3 regions of the Paenibacillus sp. S-12 genome follow, and region 1 is predicted to be linked to each of the others. Evidence: riboswitches for the same ligand, from Rfam matches in the RefSeq annotation. Region 1 holds a riboswitch; each other region holds the start of a gene.

What was found. Region 1 has a riboswitch for thiamine pyrophosphate ahead of tenA (thiaminase II). Riboswitches for the same ligand answer to the same signal wherever they lie in the genome.
Region 2: it holds a riboswitch for thiamine pyrophosphate, as region 1 does, so the genes downstream of both, NO352_RS20460 (hypothetical protein) here and tenA (thiaminase II) in region 1, are expected to answer to the same signal.
Region 3: it holds a riboswitch for thiamine pyrophosphate, as region 1 does, so the genes downstream of both, NO352_RS15285 (YkoF family thiamine/hydroxymethylpyrimidine-binding protein) here and tenA (thiaminase II) in region 1, are expected to answer to the same signal.

The regions. Positions count from the first base shown of each region.
Region 1 is NZ_JASIUF010000019.1:29,415-32,696, reverse strand. Features, by position in the region: gene thiD (bifunctional hydroxymethylpyrimidine kinase/phosphomethylpyrimidine kinase) at 1-191, opposite strand, end outside; gene thiM (hydroxyethylthiazole kinase) at 182-1,027, opposite strand; gene tenA (thiaminase II) at 1,024-1,725, opposite strand; TPP riboswitch at 1,856-1,959, opposite strand; gene NO352_RS18915 (DeoR/GlpR family DNA-binding transcription regulator) at 2,043-2,846, opposite strand; gene NO352_RS18910 (ABC transporter ATP-binding protein) at 2,830-3,282, opposite strand, start outside.
Region 2 is NZ_JASIUF010000022.1:98,625-101,906, reverse strand. Features, by position in the region: gene NO352_RS20470 (FMN-binding protein) at 1-63, opposite strand, end outside; gene NO352_RS20465 (queuosine precursor transporter) at 504-1,214, shown strand; TPP riboswitch at 1,580-1,693, shown strand; gene NO352_RS20460 (hypothetical protein) at 1,766-2,023, shown strand; gene NO352_RS20455 (ABC transporter substrate-binding protein) at 2,053-3,117, shown strand; gene NO352_RS20450 (thiamine-binding protein) at 3,223-3,282, shown strand, end outside.
Region 3 is NZ_JASIUF010000015.1:165,248-168,529, forward strand. Features, by position in the region: gene NO352_RS15280 (HAMP domain-containing sensor histidine kinase) at 1-1,340, shown strand, start outside; TPP riboswitch at 1,569-1,675, shown strand; gene NO352_RS15285 (YkoF family thiamine/hydroxymethylpyrimidine-binding protein) at 1,822-2,415, shown strand; gene NO352_RS15290 (ECF transporter S component) at 2,492-3,067, shown strand; gene NO352_RS15295 (ABC transporter ATP-binding protein) at 3,069-3,282, shown strand, end outside.

The DNA of each region.
Region 1 (3,282 bases):
TCGGCAACGGCTTCAGGAGGCAGTGGGTACACACCATGAACGCCGAGCGTGTTCTGTACCGTCACGGCCGTAATCGCTGACATGCCGAATACCTTCAGCTCTTGGAATGTCTTGATGTCGGCTTGAATGCCGGCGCCTCCTCCGCTATCAGAGCCGGCAATCGTCAATGCTCGTGCAACCGTCATAGCCATACCTTCCTTCTTGCAGCAGCTTGGCGAGGGGTGATAGTCGAGGTTGCCGTATCGAACTGGCCGATTTCAGACAATGCATCAAGAAATGCGGTCTGGAAGCTGCCGGGCCCTCGGTGGCCAGCCGTTCGATAGGCTCTTGCGGCTGCGCACCCATAATAAGACATCGCTGAGGCTCCTGCCAGCAATAAATCAGATTCTATCGCGGCAAATGCCCCGATTACAGATGTCAGCAGACACCCGCTTCCCGTTATGCTCGTTAACATCGGATGACCGCCCGCAATGATGTAGCCCGTTGTACCGTCCGTAATGACGTCCTCTTTTCCCGAAATGGCAACGATTGTGCCAAACCGCTCGGCTGCCCGCGCAGCAAGATCGAACAACGCTTCCGGGGTGCGAGGGGATGCTTGGGACTCTACGCAATCAACGCCCTTGATTGCGCCGGCTTCACCCATTAACTGGGCAATTTCCGCGGCGTTGCCGCGCACGATCGAGACGCGCAATTCTTTTAACATGTTCAGCGCTGCCTTCGTCCGATAAGGCGTTGCGCCTGCACCTACCGGATCGAGAAGAACCGGAATGCCGTGCACATTCGCCGATCGACCTGCGATAAGCATAGCTTCTATCATATCTGCATGGAGTGTACCAAGGTTCAGCACGAGCGCGTCTGCTGCCTTAGCCATGTCCGCGACCTCTTCCTTGGCCGAAGCCATCACAGGGGAGGCGCCAATGGCAAGCAAACCGTTGGCGGTAAAGTTGGCGACGACAATATTCGTAATATTATGGATGAGGGGGCGTCGTTCCTTAATGCGCAGGGGGAGGAGCTGCATGCCGTTCATCCTTGCTTCACCTCTGCCTTCTCCGCCAAGCGTACCGGCCAGTCCTCTACTTTATAAGCCATGTCCCAGAACATATATTCCAGCTGGCAACTGGTCAGAAAATGCTTTTTCAGCTGCTGCTTGCGTGCTGGTGAAAACGGCATTACCCATTCATCCAGCATGCGGCGCATCTTATCCGTAATCCCGCTGCCGAGGTCTCCATAGAAATGAATCCACTCATAGAACGGATGTGTCTCATCCGGATTCACTTCTTTTAGCAAGTGTTGTCCAATCTCCACATATGTCCAAGGGCACGGCAGCAAAGCTGCTATAATATCTTCCAATGTGCCCTCGTGAGCGACGGTCAGCATATGGGACACATAATGGCTTGCGGATGGAGCAAGCGGGTAGCCTTGGAGTTCTTCGAACGTCACGCCTGCCACGTCGCAAAAATTACGATGGGGGTGTGTCTCGCTGTTCAGCACAAACGAAATTTGCTCGTTGAAAAGAGCCATAGTATCACGGTTGTCGCATTTGGAAATCGCAATGCCATAAATACGAATAAAGGCGTTCAAATATTCAAAATCCTGCTTGACGTAGTGGATCAACTGCTCTTTCTTAACCGTACCCTCAGCAATTCCCCGAACGAACGGATGCTCCATGATTGCCCGGTATATCGGCTCCGCTTCGTTTCTCAGTTCCTCCGTAAATGTAAGCATGAACAGCACCTCCGCATGATTGGATAGTGGATGAATGCAAACTGAAATCTGGACAGGGAGCACTTCACGGCAGCAAAAAAAGCCGCCCCGAAATGGAGCGGCTTCATCATGTCAGCATAAAAAAGCTATGAACTGGCCGTCTCCACTTCCCTCCGCCGGTATTACCCGGATCAGGTTCAAAGGGTCCAAAAATTCTTGTCTCAGCCGCCGATTGCGGCTCCCCTAGTGGATTTCATATTAAATTCATCTACTAGTTACTGTATCTTCCATTTTATATTTTGTCAAATGATGGGCTGTGTGAATGGTGCAAGTTCCCGTTAACTGCTAGTTATGGAGGAAGAGAGGGGTGCTGCTGCTATCCATTCAATATTCACGTAATCGCGTCTCCAATTGTTCGGCATGGGGTGATCGCAAATGACAGCCGTTGCTTGGTTCAAGTCGCAAATTCGGCATAACTGATTGACTCCCAGTTTCGTATGGTCGCCAAGCACGTATACGTACTTGGATTGTTGAATCATTAGGGTCGAGCAAAACGACTCTTCCATGTCATAATCGCTAATTCCCGCAGGGGTAATGCCTGCGCAAGAGATGAATGCTTTATCAAAATGAAATCGTGTCAACAACTCGCAGGTCATAGCTCCGGCAATCGACTTCTGCTCGGGATGAGCGACACCCCCAAGCATGATGACCTTGCCTTCAAATAACTTGGCTTCCTGTCGCTCCATAAGCAGCTCCGCGGCAGGTATGGAGTTCGTCACGACGGTGACGCCGACGACTCCTCGAATTGCCCGCACAAGCTCGATCATCGTCGTGCCTACATCAATGACAATCGTATCTCCGTCTTGAATGAGTGCGGCGGCAGCTTCCCCGATAGCTCTTTTCGCCGCTTGCTCCATACTGCTCTTTTTACCGAATCGAGGCTCTATCTGCATATGGGAAAAGGCAATGGCTCCGCCGTATACTCGTTTGAGCATTTGCTTCGTTTCGAGCTCGTCAAGATCTCGTCGTATTGTTTCTGGCGTGACCTCCAAGCTGCTGGCCAAGGAAGCAACCTGTATTTTGCCATGCCGCTGTAGCTGCTGCAAAATATGCTGTCTACGTTCTTCAGGCAGTAGCGTCATGAAGCGGAATCACGTCCTTCGGATGCAGATACACTGTCGTTGTCGCACCTACGCTGATCCAATCGGAATTCCGATGAATTTGATCGATGACGACATGCTCTCCATGCACGCATAATTCCATGCGCATAATATTGCCAAGCATCGTCACGTTGCGCACGATTCCCGTTACGGCCAACCCGCCAACGAGCGGCTGCCCGGAGAACGTCTCAGGTCGAATCGCATACAGCTTGCTGCCTGAAAGGCTGTACTCCGGTGCAATCTGTCCCAGCGTTTTGGCACTCCATACGTTGTAGCTGCCGATAAAGCGTGCTACGAACTCGCTGCTCGGTTGCGTATAGATCTCTTGCGGAGAACCGTGCTGCGCAATATTTCCTGCATTCATGATGTAAATATGATCGCTTACCGCCATCGCTTCTTCTTGGTCATGCGTAACGAG
Region 2 (3,282 bases), on a different contig from region 1:
ACAACCGGCCAACATACCTACAACCAATACTGCGGACAGTAACAGTACAAGTTTCTTTTTCATAAAGAGTCCCCACCTTTTCTTTAGTTCAAAATTACTTTGTGAAAATTATAACTAACGGATTTACAATGTCATTTTAACATTAACTCCCTCTATGTGAATGTGATAAATGTCACACTCAATGGATAAATCTTTAACTAAGGGAATCCTTGCCATGATCATTTTACATCCTGCTCATCGATAAAGCAGTGAGGTATGACAATATATTCCCTCCGTATTGTCCACAATATACGAAGGGAAGGTTGAAAACCTTTTCATACTGGATGTGAAGGAATTGCTTCCACTTAATATAGGGGACAAATAAAGTCAAAACTCACCATGCATCCACTGTGTGTTTCCTATTGGCATGAACCGCCTCTGTATGATAAAGTTATGGCTTGCGCGTATGCGCCGCGGTTCGTAACCATCCCGCGTAATCAAAACTAGGAGGAATTTCATAATTTATGTTCAACTTTACTTGGGGCATTTTGTTCATCCTCGCGAACTTTGCCTTTTTCCTAATTTGTTATCGTGCATTCGGCAAGTCGGGGCTCTATGCTTGGATTGGTGTAATGACAGTTATCGCCAATATTCAAGTCGGCAAAACAATAGAGATGTTCGGTGTTGTGATGACACTGGGCAATACAGCGAATGCAACACTGTTTATGACGTCGGATTTGCTAAACGAGAAGTTCGGTCGCAAGGAAGCGAAGCGTGCAGTATGGTTTGGATTTTTCACCTTAATTATGACGACAATCATTATGCAGATGGCTCTTCGCTTTACGCCAGAGGCGTCTGATATGGCAAATACGGCACAAGCGTCGCTGTCAACTATATTTGATTTCATGCCGCGTCTTGTTGTGGCAAGTTTAACGGCCTATTTCGTTAGTCAGTTCCTTGATGTGAAACTGTTCAGCATGGTGAAGGAGCGCTATCCGAAGGCAGGTCAGCTGTGGATTCGAAGCAACGGGAGCACCGGCATCAGCCAAATGGCGGATTCGCTCGTATTTTGTACGATTGCATTTGCCGGCATTGTTCCTTGGGATGTCTGGTTCCAAATTTTTATTACCACTTATGTAATTAAACTTATTATCTCGGTGTTGTCGACACCAATTCTATATTGGGCAAGAAGCTTCCCGGTTCGTGATGATCTACCGCGGGAGCAAGTGCAATAAGCGAAACGAGACAACTGGTTTTAATTTTCTATCCGTATAGAAGAAAAGGAAAGGCAGAAGCTTCCCTAAACCTAAGCCCAGCACCAAAGACGGCGCTGGGTTACTTGCCTATAACGACACAGGAACAAATGAAAGAGGTTCTAAAATTGGAATATTGTACCTTGTTTCACATGGAACTTTTTTCGACAAGTTTCATGTGGGTGTACGAATTTAATGCTAATGTAGGTTCTTTGGTTGTTATGTTATGCATCATTTTGTGGGTATACTCACATTGGAATTTTGCTCTTTCTCTGATCATTGTTACTGGACTTTCTGGTAGATGAGGTCTATAATTACCCATGTAAATGATAGCTTCGATAACTGCATATGCACGCTAGGGGTGCTGGAATACGGCCGGCTGAGATTGTATCCCATTAAGATACCGACCCTTACACCTGATCTGGGTAATGCCAGCGTAGGAAAGACGTTGAACCGCGTCATTATTGTTATATAAAGGTTATTGCTTATTCGCCAGCTTCGCATGAATGTGCGTTGCTTCGGACAGCATTGTCATGATGCTGCACATATGGATGAATATCGCCATACCTGTGACGCGGACATCGTATGATGCACATTTTCGCATATACGCGCAGAACGGCACACATAGCGTCCCAGATGGGGCGCTTTTTTTTGTGGATCTGAATCGTGTTGCAGGACGGCGGGACGGGAACTTGCTCATCCATACATATACGATCGAGCGGATCGTCCAACTGGTGAATGCGGCAGGCGTTATCGAAGCATCTTATGATTTCATACCGACTCTCTACTAGAGCGGGGCAAGAGAAGGGGGATTCATCATATGCAACGCACACGCTTGGAACGAGGATTGATGCTGGCGCTCATCATTATGATGACGTTTGCGCTTACTGCTTGCGGCGGCAAAGGACAAGAAGCGGGACAAGGAGACCAGACATCGGGAAATCCAGCACAAGAGCAAGGAACGAATCAGAATAAGGCGAAGGAAAAACGCGATGTGAAGATCGTGCTCGACTGGACGCCGAATACGAATCATACAGGGTTATATGTAGCTAAGGAGAAAGGCTTCTATGAGGAAGAAGGGCTGAATGTCGAGATTTTGCAGCCAAGCACAGGCGCATCTGATGCGATGATTGCATCGGGAGAAGCGCAATTTGGAGTTAGTGTTCAGGAAGGCATTACGATGGCTCGACAACAAAATGTTCCGATCGTGTCGATTGGAGCGATCATTCAACATAATACATCCGGATTTGCTGCGCCGAAGAGCAAGAACATCAAGTCGCCGAAAGGCTTTGAAGGGAAGACTTATGGCGGTTGGGGCTCTCCAGTCGAAGAAATGATTATTCACACAATTATGGAGAAGGATGGCGGCGACTACAGCAAGCTGAAGAGTGTCAATATGGGTAACGCCGATTACTTTACAGCTGTGAAGAAGGATATCGACTTCGCATGGATTTTCTATGCATGGACAGGTATTGAAGCAGAGCTCCGCGGTGAGCCAATCGATATGCTGTATGTGAATCAATACGCGAAGGAATTAGACTATTACACGCCTGTTCTATCCACAAGCGAGAAGCTAAGTAAGGAAGATCCTGAATTGGTTAAGGCATTTATGCGAGCAACGTCCAAAGGCTACCAATTTGCAATCGACAATCCAGAGGATGCGGCGAATCTGCTGCTTAAGGCTGTGCCGGATTTGAACAAAGATCTGGTTATTGCCAGCCAGAAATGGCTGAGTCCGAAGTATAAGGACGATGCGCCTCGATGGGGTGAGCAGAAGCGCGAAGTATGGGCGAATTACATGAATTGGCTCGTAGAGAACAAATTAATGGATAAGAGCATCGATGTCGACAAGGCATTTACGAATGACTTCTTGCCTGCTTCATAAGCACAACGTTACGAAGAAATCGGCAAGGGGCGCGCAGGCGCCCTTTTGCTGTATATGAATTTCTATGTATCCGATGGTGATATGCAATCGAGGAGGAGAATCGAGATGGCGAATAGCTTAGTGAGCATTCAGATCGTTCCAAAGACGAAAAATGGGGAAGACGTA
Region 3 (3,282 bases), on a different contig from region 1:
GGGTGTTTTTTCGAAATTATGCAGTGATCTGCATCCTGATGATAGCAGCGATCATTGTATCTCTCCTTAGCACGAACCTTTTTATGAGGCGGTATATAGATGAATTGGTCGTTGCTAAAATTAATGGAACGGATATTTATCGATACCCTTTCCATAACATCAGCGATCATTTACTGGACAAGTACGGCGGCTGGTTCGAAATCGTGAATGAGTCAGGCGAGATCATTTTTGTCAAAGGAAACAAAGAGGACGACATCATGCATTACGAGGACGGCCAAATGTATGCCAAAATGGATGCGGAGCGCAACGATGATTCAATCTTCTATCATGCTTACCAAGCAAAAGGACCGGACGGCGAATCTTATGTATTGCTGTGGAAAATTCCTGAGCGATTATTGAAATTATCAACTGCGACAACGATCTTTGCTGCAATATTAGCTATTTTATTATTTATCCTGCTTTACTTTTACGCCCGCTATTCGGTTAGACAAGTGAAAAAGCCGCTGCGGCAAATCGTAGAAGGCATCAAGGAGATGGAACGCTTCAATTACACGAAGCGGCTCCATTATTCAGCCGAACAGGAATTCGCGGAAATACAAGATGCGTTTAACGGCATGGCTGAACGTTTGCAGCTTACTTCTGCCGAGAAGGAAACCGCCGAGAACAATAAGCGGAACATGCTGCTTCATCTGTCGCATGACTTGAAGACGCCGATTACTTCGATTTACGGTTATTCGCAGCTTCTGTTGGACAATCAGGCATTGGAAGATAAAGATATCCGCAAGTATATTCAATACATTTACGATAAGTCAGCTTATATGGCCAATTTGATTAAAGACTTATTTGAACTGGCGAAGCTGGATGACAAGCACACGGAATTGAGCAAAGAGAAAGTAAACATTACGAAATGGTTCCAGCAGCTCGTGGTGGAATTTTATCCAGAAATAGAAGAGAAGGGATTTGAGCTTGAAGCACGTATCCAGGAGGAACCGCTCTATGTCAAGATAGATAAGATTCATATGAGCCGCGTCATCACTAACTTAATTAGCAATGCACTGCGATATAATCCAACGGGAACGGTGCTTTATGTGTCATGCGAACGACTGGATAGACATGTTATTTTGCGGATCGGAGATGACGGCATTGGCGTTCAGGAGCCGATCAAGGAGCATATTTTCGAAGAATTCATTCGCGGTGATGGCCCGATTAAAGACAGTACAGGCTTAGGTCTCGCCATTTGCAAAAAAATTATAACGCTCCATGAAGGCACGATTGAACTAACGCAGGATCAGCGGTATTCTACCTTGTTCCAAATCACGCTGACCATTATGGAGGACTAGCTGCGCGCTAAACGCCGCTGCCCTTTTGCAGCAAACCCGGCATTTCATTCTTATGAGCATCTATTCCCCACTATATCACTCTTAGATTTCCGCAACGCTCACATCATCGACTGCAGATAGAACGGCGAGTAATAATCACCTTGCTCCATGATCCTCTTTACAATCCGATCATCCAGTGTATAATGTAAGCAGTCAAGCATATGAACAACGGAACAACTGCATAGTGATATCGAACACTAGGGGTGCTGTCACAAGCTGAGAGACAGCGGCAACGCTGTTAACCCTTATAACCCGAACTAGATAATACTAGCGTGGGGAAGTGTAGTCGACTGATTGATATAAGCGGTGGCTTCACCATGCACGTCTTTGCATGAAGCCACGCCGTAATCTTGTATCCTCAAGCGCAACTGCACCGACTCACGGTGCAGTTTTTTTGTTGTCTGCTGGCCCATATATTAATTTGCCAAGGAGGATATAAGTCATGAATCATTTATCTTGCGGTACGAGCCGCATCGTTGGTTGCCGCTTTTCCATTTATCCGATGAGCGATCGCTTTGTCGACATTATTTTGGGAGCGCTGCGAAATACGGACATGTCCAAGGTATGGTCCCATTCCGACGATGTCAGCACTTGGGTGCGTGGACGGAGCGAGCATGTATTCGATGTCGTACAGTCCGTTTTCTTGCATAGTGCTGCTGGCGGTGAACATGCCGTGCTGAATGCAACTTTCTCCATTGGCTGTCCAGGAGACACGCAGGGAGACGCCTTCATGAGTAAGGACGATATGCGAATGAATGCTGAACGCAATCAAGCGATTCCACTCCAGGTCGCTGCCCATTTTGCACTTTACCCGCTCGGGACGCCCGATTATATGGATACCATTTATGAAATTATCGGTCTAGCGAAGGAAGAAGGAACATTCGATGAGAGTGCACACTATGCGAGCCGCCTGGAAGGAGAAGCACAGCGAGTATTCGCTACACTCGAACATGCCTTCAATCGCGCACAAAAAACAGATAAGTCCCATGTCGTAATGACAACCACCATTTCTGCCAATAGTCCTTCAACAAAGTAATTGCTGCAGAGGAATTTTGCAACCTGCAATCTCAACGGACTCATCTGATCATCATACAAAGAAAAGAGGAATGTTCATGAATATGCGAAACAGCCAATGGAAATTGCGGGATATTGTCGTTCTCAGCTCACTGTCTGTCGTGTTTGCCGTCATTTATCTGCTCTTCTTGCAAATCGGCAATGTGCTTGTGGGCTTTATGGGGCCGATGGGCTATGAAGTGATTTTCGGCATTTGGTTCATCGTATCGATCATTGCCACCTATATTATTCGCAAGCCAGGGTCTGCTGTCATTTCGGAAACGGTCGCTGGATTGGTTGAGGTGCTCATCGGGAATGCGGTAGGCCCTATTTTAATCGTCTCTGCCTTGATTCAAGGGTTGGGAGCAGAAGCCGTATTTGCCGCAACAAGATACCGTAATTTTTCGACCAAGGTACTCATGCTTGCCGGTGTTGGTTCTGCTGTGTTCAGTTTCGCTTGGGGCTATTTCCGAAGCGGGTACGCAGCTTATTCGCTGGGACTAATCCTTGCGATGCTCTTGGTTCGCTGCATAAGCGGTGCAGTCATTTCCGGTCTCTTAGGAAAATCGATTGGTGATGCATTAGCCAATACAGGCGTACTCCGGAGCTTCCCAATTGCAAAGGGGCAGCGATAACATGACGAGCACATTGCTTCTACCTAATGAGCAAGCATCTCCAGCAACGAGGGAAGATGATATAGAACCGCACCCTAATATAGCGATTGCCGCCTTGAATGTGTCCTTCGCCTTCGAGCATGAAAGCGAGCCGATCTTATCAGGAATTGAATGCTCTATTATGGATGGAGAGACCGTACTGCTGCTCGGGCCAAGCGGATGTGGAAAAAGCTCGC